DNA from 2 places in the Ochrobactrum vermis genome. Region 1 is predicted to be linked to the other one. Evidence: predicted binding sites of a transcription regulator. Region 1 holds the regulator's gene; the other holds the start of a gene.
What was found. Region 1 encodes PhoB, which activates phosphate uptake and scavenging genes when phosphate is short. Its sites were predicted from a motif close to TGTCATNNANCTGTCAT; they were not measured.
Positions count from the first base shown of each region.

Region 1 (4,423 bases):
CCAGGAAAAGATGGTCACGGCGCTGATCGGCCCTTCGGGCTGCGGCAAGTCCACCTTCCTGCGTTCGCTCAATCGCATGAACGATACGATCGAAGGCTGCAAGGTCGGCGGCAAGATCACGCTCGACAATGAGGACATCTACGATCCGAAGATCGATGTCGTCGAGCTGCGCGCCCGCGTTGGCATGGTGTTCCAGAAGCCGAATCCGTTTCCGAAGTCGATTTATGAAAATGTCGCTTACGGCCCGCGCATTCATGGTCTCGCCCGTACCAAGGCCGATCTGGAGGAAATCGTCGTGACGAGCCTGCAGAAGGCGAGCTTGTTCGAGGAAGTGAAGGACCGTCTGCACGATGCTGGCACCGGCCTTTCCGGTGGCCAGCAGCAGCGCCTCTGCATTGCGCGCGCGATTGCGGTGAGCCCGGAAGTCATTTTGATGGATGAACCGTGCTCGGCGCTCGATCCGATTGCTACCGCCAAGGTGGAGGAGCTGATCGACGAGCTGCGCCAGAACTATACGATCGTGATCGTCACCCACTCCATGCAGCAGGCTGCCCGCGTTTCGCAGCGCACCGCCATGTTCCATCTTGGCAATCTGGTCGAAGTGGGCGACACGGAAACCATGTTCACCGCGCCGACCGAAAAGCGCACGCAGGACTACATCACCGGACGCTTCGGCTAATCCGGAACTGCGCTCAAACAGATAGACAGTGCGGCTTCCCCGCAATTTATATTACGAGGTCTACTATGCCGTCTCAGCATACCGTTCGCTCCTACGATGAGGAATTGAAGTTTCTCACCCATAAGATCGCCGAAATGGGCGGACATGCGGAACGTATGGTCGAGCAGTCGGTCGCCGCTATCGTCAATGCGGACAATGCGCTCGCACAACGCGTTATCTCCGACGATCTGATCCTCGATGCCAGTGAGCGCGAGATCGACGACAAGGCTGTGATGATCATTGCCAAGCGCCAGCCCATGGCTGTGGACTTGCGTGAAATCATCGGCTCGATCCGCATCTCTGCCGATCTGGAGCGTGTCGGCGATCTGGGCAAGAACATTGCCAAGCGCGTTGCCGCCGTTTCGGAATCGCGTCAGCCGGTAAAGCTATATCGCGGCCTTGAAACCCTGGCCGAACTGGCGCTGACCCAGCTCAAGGATGTGCTCGACGCCTATGCGTCGCGCTCGGTGCAGCAGATCAATGTCGTTCGCGATCGCGATGACGAGATCGACGCCATGTACACGTCGCTGTTCCGCGAACTGCTGACTTATATGATGGAAGATCCGCGCAATATCTCCGCCTGCACGCATCTTCTGTTCTGCGCGAAGAATATCGAGCGCATCGGCGATCACGCGACCAATATCGCGGAGACTGTCTATTACATCGTGACCGGCCTGCAAATGCCGGCCGAACGACCCAAGGAAGACCTGAGCCACGGCATTGTCGTGGATGAGGCGCGTAAACCCTGAACTACAGCCGACCGAACTTCGGTCCGGCGGTTGAGAATGAGTGAATAGCGCGGCGGCACGCGGTCGATTGGGGGATTGTATCTAGCGCCCGCCGAAATTGGATAGGGAAATACTGGATGTCACAGGCACCCAAAATCGCTGTGGTGGAAGACGAAGAGGCGCTGAGCGTCCTGCTTCGCTACAATCTCGAAGCAGAGGGCTATCAGGTCGATACGATGCTGCGCGGCGACGAGGCCGAAATCGCCTTGCGCGAGAACGTGCCGGATCTGCTCATTCTGGACTGGATGCTGCCAGGCGTGTCAGGCATCGAGCTTTGCCGCCGTCTGCGTCAATGGCCTGAAACGGAGCGCCTGCCGATTATCATGCTGACGGCGCGTGGCGAGGAAAGCGAACGCGTTCGCGGCTTGAGCGTCGGCGCAGACGATTATGTCGTGAAGCCATTTTCGACGCCGGAACTTCTGGCGCGCGTCAAGGCCATGCTGCGCCGGTCCAATCCAAGCATTCTTTCTCACGTGCTGAAAGTGGGTGATCTCGTTCTCGACCGCCAGCAGCATCGTGTCTATCGCAAGGAAAAGGAAGTTCGCCTTGGACCGACGGAATTCCGCCTGCTCGAATATTTCATGATGTCGCCCGGTCGTGTTTTCTCGCGAAGCCAGCTTCTCGATGGGGTCTGGGGACCGGATATCTATGTGGATGATCGCACGGTGGACGTCCATGTCGGACGGTTGCGCAAGGCGATCAATGTCGGTCGCGCGCTTGATCTGATCCGCACCGTCCGCGGCGCCGGTTATTCTTTCGGCTGATCGACGCAGTCGTCTACGATTTCAGGAATTGAACTTATCCGGTCCGCCACGGCTCTCGTGGTGGGCCGTTTTTGCTTGCGGCGGAGCTTTGTGAAGCGCAGGTCGGTGTCATCCGATTCGCATCGGGACGGTCGAAACAGGCGTTGAAAGCCCGGTCTCACGCGATGTTACAAGCCTGTTTCCAAAGTTGACATGGTGCAGCGGAACCTCTCTCAAAACAGAAATTCCGCAGATCATTTGAAGCACCATGAATGTGCTTGCAAAAAATGCGCAAGCAAAAGCGAATTAAGGCAGCGATATGGCGTGTATTGCGAGACTTTGAATCTCATTAAATCAATATCTTATCTGAATTGATAGATACTGTTAAGAAATTGTTAATATATTTAAAGGGCTTGTAGGCATATTCGCACTCTCGATTCGGAATTGTTTTCGGACGTTTCAGCCGTCCTCAGCATTGTTGGGATTTGACCCTTCGCCTTTTTTTGGCCTAAAAATTCCAAAACCTTGAATTCGATTGAGCGACAGTAGGGCGTGTGATTTTGATCTTCGTCCTCTTTGACTTGCACCGCAGTCAGACGTTCGAGCGCATCGTTCCAGATGTGTTTGCCCGAATGGATGACTGGATCAGTTAAGGGTCCTAACATGAGACTGAGCCATTGACGCGCGCCGCGAAGTGGAAATTGCCCGTTCTTATCGGGCTAGTGGTTGCGCCTTTCGTGGTGACCGGTTGCACGACGACTGGAACCTCGGGAAAAGCCAATTCGGAAAAGACGGCGGCAAGCCACGTCAAGACCGTCAATGGCGTGAAGACCTATACCTACACCGCACGGGACAAGAATTGTCTTGAGCGTGCGATGTTCTTCGAATCCAACCGTTCGAGCTCCGATGGCCTTCTGGCTGTCGGCACGGTCGTCATGAATCGTCTCGCATCGGGCCGTTATCCGGATACGATTTGTGGTGTGGTCGGTCAGAAGAACCAGTTTGCACCTGGTGTTCTTTCACGCCAGATGAATTCCAAAGCGCTGCCGGACGTCCAGGCCGCCGCAGCCGCAGTCCTCAAAGGGGAACGGCATCCAAAGTTGAAGAATGCCATGTTCTTCCACACGGCTGGCCTGAAATTTCCCTATAACAACATGCATTATGTGCTCGTCGCGGGTGGCAATTCCTTCTACGAGAAGCGCAATCGCGACGGTTCGCTGCAAAGCCCGGTTCCGCAGGATCCATACAATCTCGCTCTGGCCTATTCACCGCAATCACCTTCTGTTCCGCAAGATGCATCCTATGACGTGACCTTGCCGCAGACAGGACCGGTTCCGGGAACGGAACCAACCGTTCAGGTGGCGCTTGCGGAAGCTGTAAAGGCTCAAAGCGTGGAACAGAATGTCGGTGCTGGCCCGCAGGCTCGCGGCGACCGTCTGGCGCGTCATCGCGGTGTTGCAGCGCCTCAACAGGAACAGCCTGTGCAGATGGCCTCCTACCAGTCGCAATTCGATACGACTGCCCCGCAGGCGGCATCGCTCGGCTATGCGCCTGCAAGCCAGAAGCAGGTTGACGCCATCGGCGCGCTCCTTCTGTCCCAGGACCGCCCGGAAGCACCGCTCTAAGAAGCGTGTTTATAATCGGACAAACTGAAACGCCGGTCTGATTTCATTCAGATCGGCGTTTTGGTTTCATGGGTGACCGCTGTCCCTTTCCGGAGAAGCTTTCAGGGCCGGTAGATCACCATCGGTGCGTCGTAGAAATCGACCTGGTTCTGCCAGGCGCGCCGGTCGGCTCTGCGATCGAGGTCCAATCGCATGAGACAATTGGCGAAAGCGTCGGTCTTGGCCTTGAAGCCATAGCTGCGGCAGGTCTGCTCGTCGGCGGCGCGGCGTTGCTCGGGCGTCATGGTAACGCAGCCCGCAAGTAGGCTGGTTATGCAAAGTAGGATAAGCACTTTCCGGTTCATCGCCGTTACTTTCCTCGTGGCGCTCACCGCATCGTTATCGTGCGTGGTGCGATGAAATTATACGAGCGTATCCCGATAAGTGCGAAGCATCTTTCGGGAAAAAGCGCTAAAAAAATGGGTCGAGCATTTCCAATGGTTCAATCCAGACAGGAAATGCTCTAGGCGCTAGAGCAACGTCAGCGATTTCGGTAATCTAATCACGTGG
Region 1 covers NZ_PCOC01000001.1:2,776,990-2,781,412, forward strand. The annotation lists gene pstB (phosphate ABC transporter ATP-binding protein PstB) at 1-679, shown strand, start outside; gene phoU (phosphate signaling complex protein PhoU) at 745-1,467, shown strand; gene phoB (phosphate regulon transcriptional regulator PhoB) at 1,584-2,270, shown strand; gene CQZ93_RS13865 (cell wall hydrolase) at 2,927-3,874, shown strand; gene CQZ93_RS13870 (hypothetical protein) at 3,976-4,218, opposite strand.

Region 2 (4,423 bases), 1.7 Mb from region 1:
AAGGCATGACTTTCTGAAAATTCGTTTTCATTTAAAAGCCTCTAATTTAGTATTTATCGATAATATTCAATAATTTATGGATCAGGATACCACTTGTTTTTAATAAGAAAATAGTGCGAAAAGTACTTGTTTTGTCGTTTCCGCAATATTGGTTCAAAATCAAGATTTGATCATGATGTGTCTTGCGTCATGCGTATTGATGCGGCTTCATGCGTATCTCATCGTTGCATCATTGACAGGCGGGCAAACGTGAATTCGGAAATCTTCGGACATGCACCGGACGGGCAGGCGGTTCACCGGCTCACTATCTCCAATGGCCCTTTGACGGCCAAGATCATAAGCTGGGGCGCAGCCATTCAGGATCTGCGGATGGAGGGCCATGCAGCTCCTCTTGTGATCGGCTATCGCGACTTCGCCGACTATCCCGCTCACTCACCGCATCTGGGCGCCATTGCAGGACGTTCGGCCAATCGTATCCGCAATGCCCGGTTTAAACTGGACGGAACAACCTATGAGGTGGAGCCGAATTTTCAGGGCCGGCATAATTTGCACGGCGGCAGCAAGGGGCTCGGCAATCGCGTCTGGAAGATAACCGGAAACGGTCCGGATTTCGTGACACTTGCGACTGTGGCTGCGGATGGCGAGATGGGTTTCCCCGGCAATCTGAATGTGAGCTGCACTTACATGCTCAATGGGGATGGAACGCTGATTGTCCGTCTGGAGGCTGTGACCGACAAGCCGACCGTATGCAATCTGCTGCATCACAGCTATTTCAATCTCGATGATGGCGGCGAGGGCGATATTCTCGATCATCAGCTCAAGATCGAGGCTGATGCCTATATGCCGGTCGATGACGCTCTTATTCCGGACGGACGCGTTCTGCCTGTCAGAGAAACGCCGTACGATTTCAGGGAGTTTCGCCCGATTCGCTTCGAGGAAAATGGCAGTCAGGTCCAGTATGACAGCAATTTCTGCCTGACCGCTGCACGCGGACCTTTACGCCCATGCGCGTCGGTCAAGGGCGCTCGTTCCGGCATTCGTCTCGATGTTTCGACGACAGAACCGGGCGTTCAGCTCTATGCAGGCAACACCATGGCCAATGATTGCATCGGCTTGATGGGCAAGCCCTACGGAAAACACGCAGGCTTCTGCCTGGAGCCGCAGGTCTGGCCGGGATCGCTGGAATATCCGTATTTCCCGCAGGCAATATTGCGTCCAGGCGAAGTTTATGCCCAGACCAGCCACTTCAGCTTTACGCGAGGATAATCAGTCGGAAAAGGCGGCGCGTGCGGTTTCCATCGGAGCGAGCGCGCCGCGTATCTCGACGACCCGTGCCGCAACCAGATGGGCTTTGCGGGCTGCGTCCACTGGAGCAAGCCCCTTCAATCGTGCAGCAAGATAAGCGCCATTGAAGCTGTCGCCAGCGCCGGTGGTGTCCACGGCCTGCGCCACAACGGACGGCACCGATGATCTTTCATTGCCGGTGACGACCAGAGCCGGTTCCGTACCGTCCTTCACGACGATCTCCTTCACGCCAAGCGCGGCAAGGCGATCTGCACAGGCACCAGCATCCTTGTCGCCGAAGAGCGCTTGTTCATCGGGGAACGTGGGCAGTGCAATATCCGCAATACGCATCGCTTCGCTGATGATGTCCTGCGCAACTTTCCGGTCGGGCCAGAGCTGGTGACGGAAATTCGGGTCGAATGCGATTCGCGAACCGGCGGCGCGGCACTTCCGCAAGACATCGAAAAACGTGTCGCGATGTTCGGGAAGGATGATGGCGATTGAAATGCCCGAAAAATAGATGATGTCGCGACCGGTCAGACTTTTTTCCAAGGCTTCGCGGTCACTGGCGAGACGCCGGGCGGCGGCGTCGCTGCGCCAATAGGTGAAGGAGCGCTCGGCACCGTTAAGCGTGATTGCGTAAAGACCGGGGTGAAGTCCGTCGATAACGGGGCTGTGAGCGATACCGATACCGTTCGATGTCAGAAATATGCGCTGCTTCTGGGAGAAGCTGTCTTCTCCAAATGCGCTCACATATTCGACAGGGTAGGACTTTTCCATCAGCGCCCGCATGTACCAAGCAGTGTTCAGCGTATCGCCCGCAAAACCCATGCGCCATTGATCGCCTTCATTGCCTGAAAGCTCGATCATGCACTCGCCGATAGATGCAAATCCGCCCATGTCAGTCTCCCTCACTTCCAATGGGGCTAACGCCTATACTAATTTGCCGCTATGTAAAATTGGTTTGTCGGCATTTGGTGATGACTGTCATCTGGTCTTTATCGACTTGCCACATTCATTGTGTAAGCATCCGCCGACCGCATCGACCTCAAAATCGGGATGGCTTTTCAAAAGCACGATGCATTACTGGATATTTTGGAGTTCCGTCGACGCCGTGTAGCGAACTTCGCCTAAGGATTTGACATGCGTTATGCGATTTATTTCACACCGCCATCCAACGATGCGCTTTTGAAGGTTGCCGCAAACTGGCTTGGACGAAGCGCGTTCAGCGGTGAGCCGGTAAAGATGCCGGCGATTCGCTCGCTTGCGACCGATGAAATCGCCAAGCTGACCGAAGAGCCGCGCCGCTATGGTTTTCATGCGACGATGAAGGCTCCATTCCGTCTGGATGAAAACCACACCGAAAACGATCTGCTTTCCGCATTGATGCATTTCGCCTCATCGGCGTCTCCTGTCACTATTCCTCGTCTGAAGCTTCACGCAATCGGGCCGTTCTTTGCACTCGTGCCGGAAGAACCCGTTGCCGAGTTGAACCAGCTCGCAAATGATGTTGTCGTTGCTTTCGACCGTTTTCGCGCGCCGCTCAATGAGGCGGAAATTGCAAAGCGGCGGCCGGAGCGTCTCAGCGAGACACAGCGGCACAACATCGAGCGCTGGGGCTATCCTTACGTTTTTGAGGAATTCCGCTTTCATATGACCCTGACCGGTCCGGTGGAGGAGAAAGACTGCGCTCGCGTGGAGCGTACGCTGGACGAGTTCTTCACGCCGCTGCTGGATGATGCTGTGGAGGTTGCGAATCTCGCTTTGTTCGTAGAACCTGAGAAAGGGGCTCCTTTCGAGATTCATTCGCTGCATCCTCTGACTGGCGGCAAGATAGCGTCAGCTCGGGCCTCACGAGCAGTTGGGAGGCCGTAGGCAATGGGAAATGAAACAGTTCTGTGCAATGCACGCATCGTGCTCGCCGATGACGTCGTTCTCGGATCCGTAAAACTCGTAGATGGCAAGATCGCCGATATCTCTACCGGTGCATCCAGTATCGGCGACGACATGGAAGGCGACTTCTTGACGCCCGGACTGGTTGAACTGCATACGGATCATCTCGAAGGGCATTATGCGCCGCGCCCGAAAGTGCGCTGGAATCCGATTGCTGCCGTGCAGGCGCATGACGCCCAGATTGCGGCCTCGGGGATCACCACCGTTTTCGACGCATTGCGCATAGGCTTCGATGATGACGCCGAGACGGGTATCGACGATATGCGCAAGCTTTCGTCGGCAATTGCCGAAGGCCGCGATGCTGGCCGGTTGCGAGCCGACCATTTCCTGCACTTGCGCTGCGAGGTTTCGGCGCCCGACTGTCTTCCGGCCTTCGAGCAATTCGGTAATCAGGCGCTGGTCAGACTGGTGTCCCTGATGGATCACGCGCCGGGGCAGCGCCAGTTCACGGATATCGAAACCTACAAGACCTATTTCATCCGCAAGCTGAAATTCTCGGAGGAAGAGTTCCGGCTCTATTGCGAGCGGCGTATAGGGCAGTCCCAGCAATATTCCGCGCCAACGCGCAAGGCGATTGCCGAACTGTGCCACCAACGCGGGGTTATTCTGGCGAGCCACGATGACGCGACGACAGAGCATGTCGCAGAAGCAAAGGCACAGGGGATACGCGTTGCCGAATTTCCCACGACACACACTGCGGCGAAGGCGTCAAAAGATTCCGGCATGTCGGTTCTCATGGGGGCGCCGAATGTGGTGCGCGGTGGTTCGCATTCGGGCAATGTCTCCGCACGCGAACTGGCTGAATCCGGAAATCTCGACATCATTTCGTCGGACTATATCCCGGCCAGCATGATGCAATCGGCGTTTTTTCTCGCAGATGTCGTCGAGAACATCTCGCTGCCTCAAGCCATTCGTCTGGTTTCTGCCAACCCTGCCCAGGCGGTAGGGTTGGAGGACCGTGGCGAGATCCTTGCAGGCAAGCGAGCTGATCTGGTTCGGGTGCAGATCGCCGATCATGTTCCGATCATCCGCACAGTCTGGCGGGAAGGGCGGCGGGTTATTTAACCCACCGAGATTGGCGTAGTCGGCTCCAGAGCCAACTTGCCATCATCCAGAATGTCGAGCTGCAGATAGCGATAGCTTTCAATGCTGAGGTGGGATGTTTTCGGGGAGTGCGGATGCGTCG
Region 2 covers NZ_PCOC01000001.1:1,120,176-1,124,598, forward strand. The annotation lists gene CQZ93_RS05430 (glycoside hydrolase family 108 protein) at 1-31, opposite strand, end outside; gene CQZ93_RS05435 (aldose epimerase family protein) at 250-1,266, shown strand; gene CQZ93_RS05440 (sugar kinase) at 1,267-2,184, opposite strand; gene CQZ93_RS05445 (DUF1045 domain-containing protein) at 2,428-3,159, shown strand; gene CQZ93_RS05450 (alpha-D-ribose 1-methylphosphonate 5-triphosphate diphosphatase) at 3,163-4,302, shown strand; gene CQZ93_RS05455 (HAD family hydrolase) at 4,299-4,423, opposite strand, start outside.
Region 2: the regulator PhoB is predicted to act here: its motif matches at 2,270-2,286, upstream of CQZ93_RS05445 (DUF1045 domain-containing protein).